2 regions of the Streptomyces sp. NPDC110618 genome follow, and region 1 is predicted to be linked to the other one. Evidence: riboswitches for the same ligand, from Rfam matches in the RefSeq annotation. Region 1 holds a riboswitch; the other holds the start of a gene.
What was found. A riboswitch is a leader RNA that binds a small molecule or an ion and turns the genes downstream of it on or off. The one in region 1 is predicted to bind cyclic di-AMP.
Positions count from the first base shown of each region.

Region 1 (2,190 bases):
CCAGCGTGCGCAGGGCTTCCCGGACCGGGACCCGGCTGACGCCGTAGCGGCGGGCGAGCAGTTCCTCGGTGAGCCGGCTGCCGCGTTCGTAGACACCGGCGACGATATCGTCCCGGATCGCCGTGCATACCGAGTGCGCCGGAACACGCATGACCGACCTCCGCTTTAATCCCCGTGAAACGTCGACGACTGACGTGTGTTCAGTGACTCTATGACAATGAGCGGGAATTTCCGATGGCGGGCCGGATTCCATGCATATTTTTTGGACAACGGGGACCGGAAAACGCCGAAAACCCCGGCTTCGTCAGCCGGGGTTCAGCGGGTTGGGGCAGTGCCGTCAGATGGTCACACCCGTGCGGGTCAGATGTTCACACCGTGCGAGCGGAGGTAGGAGACCGGGTCGATGTCCGAGCCGTAGTCCTCACCCGTGCGGGCCTCGAAGTGCAGGTGCGCCCCGGTCACGTTGCCGGTGGCACCCGACAGGCCGATCTGCTGGCCCGGGGTGACGCTCTGGCCCACCGAGACACTGACGGACGACAGGTGCCCGTACTGGGTGTAGGTGCCGTCGTGCATCTTGATGACGACCTGGTTGCCGTACGCCCCGCCCCAGCCGGCCTCGACGACGGTGCCGACGCCGACCGAGCGGACCGAGGTGCCGCTGGAGGCGTGGAAGTCGATGCCGGTGTGGCTGCCGGAGGACCAGACGGCGCCGCCTGCCTGGTAGCTGGTCGAGACGTAGGAGCCGGCGATCGGCGAGACGAAGGTGTTCAGGCGCTTGCGCTCGGCCTCGCGGGCGGCACGCTCCTTGGCCTCCCGGGCCTCCTTCGCGGCCTCGGCGGCCCGCTGACGGGCGTCCTCCTCGGCCTGGCGCTTGATCTCCGCCAGCTCGGCCGCCTCCTGCTGCGCCGCGGCCTGGGCGTCGATCTGCTCGGCGACCGTGTCGCCCATGGTGAGGACGGGGGTGATGCCGGTCTGCTCGACGGGGGCCTCGGGGGCGGCGGCGAACGCCGGTCCGGCCACGGTGCCGATGACGCCGGTGGTGGTGAGCGCCGCGACGCCCGCCGCACGGGCGGTACTGCGCTGCATCCGGCTGGGACGACGGTGCTTCCCGGTGGCGCGGGTCAACGCCATGAAGTGGCTTGTCCTTTCCTTCCTTCTCGCCTACCGGGTTAGCTGACGGGTTCGGAGCAGGAAGGTCTCCTACGGACCCCCTCGCTTGCGCGCGGGCGCCCGATTCACCCCAGGGACTGCGGTGGGTCCCCGGCTCCCCAGGCTCGCGCCTTCGGGGACTCGGCGATGACTGTCCGGTGCCGCGGGTGCGGCGCACTGCCTGACGAACAGCCCGCATGACGCTAAACGGGGCCGCTTTCAATCCTCAAACGGATCAGTGCTTTTGTAGCGCACGCCACAGGGCAGACAGGCAACCTCCGCATCAATTCGGACATACGGGAGCCCTGGTGACGCTCCGGTCACCAGGGCTCCACGCGCGCGTGGCCGCGCGTTCGGGATCCGAGGGTGTGTCTACTCGGCTGTCACGACGGTGACTTCACCGATTCCGAGGGCCTCGACGGGCTCCTTGATCTGCGCCGCGTCACCCACCAGGACCGTCACCAGACGGTCCACCGGGAAGGCGTTCACGACCGCCGCGGTAGCCTCCACGGTGCCCGTCTCGGCGAGCTGCCGGTACAGGGTGGCCTGGAAGTCGTCGGGCAGGTGCTGCTCGACCTGGTCGGCGAGGGTGCCGGCGACGGCGGCGGCCGTCTCGTACTTCAGCGGCGCCACCCCGACCAGGTTCTGCACGGCGACGTCCCGCTCGGCATCGGTGAGGCCGCCCTCGGCGAGGGTGCGCAGCACCGTCCACAGGTCCCCCAGCGCCGGGCCGGTGTTCGGGGTGTCCACGGAGCCGCTGATGGCGAGCATGGAGGCGCCGGTGCCGTCGGGGGCGGAGCGCAGGACCTGCCCGAAGGCGCGCACGCCGTAGGTGTAGCCCTTCTCCTCGCGCAGCACGCGGTCCAGGCGGGAGGTGAGGGTGCCGCCCAGGCAGTACGTGCCGAGCACCTGCGCGGGCCATACGCGGTCGTGCCGGTCGGGTCCGACGCGGCCGATCAGCAGCTGGGTCTGGACGGCGCCGGGACGGTCCACGATGACGACGCGGCCGGTGTCGTCGGCCGTGACCGGGGGCACCGGGCG
Region 1 covers NZ_JBVKBN010000031.1:34,750-36,939, forward strand. Annotated here, with positions in the region: gene ACZ7L7_RS34490 (GntR family transcriptional regulator) at 1-151, opposite strand, end outside; gene ACZ7L7_RS34495 (M23 family metallopeptidase) at 361-1,131, opposite strand; cyclic di-AMP (ydaO/yuaA leader) riboswitch at 1,145-1,306, opposite strand; gene ACZ7L7_RS34500 (M16 family metallopeptidase) at 1,522-2,190, opposite strand, start outside.

Region 2 (2,190 bases), on a different contig from region 1:
CGCGGCCGACACCATCCGGCTCATCGTCTCCGAACTCGCGACCAACGCCGTCCAGCACACCCTGGGTCAGTCACCCACCTTCACGGTGGACATCGAGTTGCACCATGACGAGCAGTTGCGCATCGGGGTGACCGACAGTCATCCCCGGTTCCCCAGGCGCCTGCCCGCCGCCGTCCAGCAGGACAACGGCCGCGGACTGGTGATCATCCGCTGGCTCACCGCCGAGTGCGGCGGCCGGCTCAGAGTCCGGCCGACCCGCGAGGGCGGGAAGACGGTCTCCATCGAACTGCCCTGGACGGTCCCGGCCCGCCCGGTCACCGCGGCGGGGCAGCAGGAGCCCTGAAACTCCGTCGGAACGCCTGAAAAGCCCCCTGAAAGCCCTCTGAAAGTCCCCCTGGGAAGGCCCCTGGGAAGTCCCTTGGGAGGGAAGTCCCTGCAAAGCCCCCTGAACAGCCCTCAGGGCGACGGCGCGTCAGGGCGCCGCCGCCCCTGAGAACCGCCCGGTCAGCTCACCCGGCCGTACCAGACGCTCTTGGTCCAGATCTTCTGCAGCCGCACCACGTCACCGGTCTTCGGGGCGTGCCAGATCTTCCCCTTCCCGGCGTAGATACCGACGTGGTAGACGTTCGACCCCGAGTGGAAGAACACGAGGTCACCCGCCTTGCGGTTGCCGGCGGAGATGTGGCGCGTCTTGTTGTACTGCTGGGCCGCCGTACGAGGCAGCTTCTTGCCCGCCTTCTTGTACGAGTACAGCGTGAGCCCGGAGCAGTCGAAGCGGTGCGGCCCCACGGCACCCCACTTGTAGGGGGATCCCTTCTTCGAAGCCGCGACCTTCAGTGCCTTCGACGCCGGAGTGGCAGCGGCCGCCTCGGAGGCGAGGCCGGGAGCCACGATCGAGCCGCCGACGGCGGCGAGGGTGAGAGCCGAGGCCGTACCGGCCCGGACCATCAGCGACGGGACACGATTGAGCGCAGTCATGCGCAACCCTTCGTCAGCCGCCTGTGAAGGATGACCTGTCGGATTCGGGCTGGCGAAGTTGCCCGGCCGCTGAGAGCGGCTTCACCCCAAGGGCTGCTCGGTGCGCGGAGACTCCGCACCGGCGACCCGTCGTGCTTGGGTCCTCCACTCCTGCCGATCCACTCCTGTCGACCGGTCATCCGGGCGGCGGCAGGACTCGGCGTCCGCCCGGACCGCCCCGCCGCTGTGGCGGGGGCTTGTCGTCAGACAGGGATCTTGGCTCACCGATGTCCGAAAATCCCAATGGAACCGGGGATTTGTGGTGTTACTCACCACTCATCCGTTCGGGTGGACACTGCTCCATTCGAACTACCGTCCAGGCGTTGGGGGATGCCCGGACCAGGCACGGAACGTCTCTTTCGGTTCCGGCGCTACGCGCGTTGCGCAACCCCGGCGGGCCGGAAAAAGGACACGCGACTACGCCAACAGTGGGTACGTCGTTCGGTCCGTTTCAACTCAGGTCCGGACGACTCGACATGGCGAGGAGCCGCCCGCACCCCTCTCACGTGCGTCAACTGTCCGAGCGCGGAGGAACCGTGACGCGAGCCGTGCGGCGCTCCCCGTCCAGCACGCGCAGCGCACGCGCCAGCGTGGGGGCATGCAGCTCGGTCTCACCGCGCTGATGCATGAGCGCCAGCGCGTCACGCAGTTCGGTCGCGCGGGACACGAGTGCCTGGGCGGCCCGCAGCCCGCCGTAGGTGTCGGTGCGGCGCGTGGGGTTGATGTGCCCGAGCAGATCGACCACGTCGAGGTAACGGTCGATCAACTCGGCCTCGGCGCGCGTCAGCGCGGGCAGCGGCGGAAGGTCCGGCAGCATCCGCGGCTCACCTCGTGCCCGGGGTGGTGCTCTTGCGACTCGGCACGATCCGGTCCACCAGCCCGTACGCCAGGGCCTCCCGCGCGTCCAGCACCTTCTCCCGCTCGATGTCGGCGCTCACCTGCTCCCGGCTGCGTCCGGTGTGCCGGGCGAGCATCTCCTCCAAGCGGGCCCGAATCCGCGTCAGCTCCGCGGCCTGGATCACCAGATCGCTCGCCTGCCCCTCCACCGGCCCGGGCAGCGTGGGCTGGCCGAGCGTCACCCGCGCGTCCGGCAGCGCGGACCGCTTGCCCGGGGTCCCGGCCGCGAGCAGCACCGCCGCGGTCGGCCCGGCGTGGCCCAGCAGGACCGTCTCC
Region 2 covers NZ_JBVKBN010000019.1:124,551-126,740, forward strand. Annotated here, with positions in the region: gene ACZ7L7_RS28520 (ATP-binding protein) at 1-343, shown strand, start outside; gene ACZ7L7_RS28525 (C40 family peptidase) at 505-978, opposite strand; cyclic di-AMP (ydaO/yuaA leader) riboswitch at 982-1,177, opposite strand; gene ACZ7L7_RS28530 (hypothetical protein) at 1,529-1,834, opposite strand; gene ACZ7L7_RS28535 (ATP-dependent Clp protease proteolytic subunit) at 1,842-2,190, opposite strand, start outside.
Region 2: linked by a shared signal. The riboswitch ahead of ACZ7L7_RS28525 (C40 family peptidase) and the one ahead of ACZ7L7_RS34495 (M23 family metallopeptidase) in region 1 are both predicted to bind cyclic di-AMP.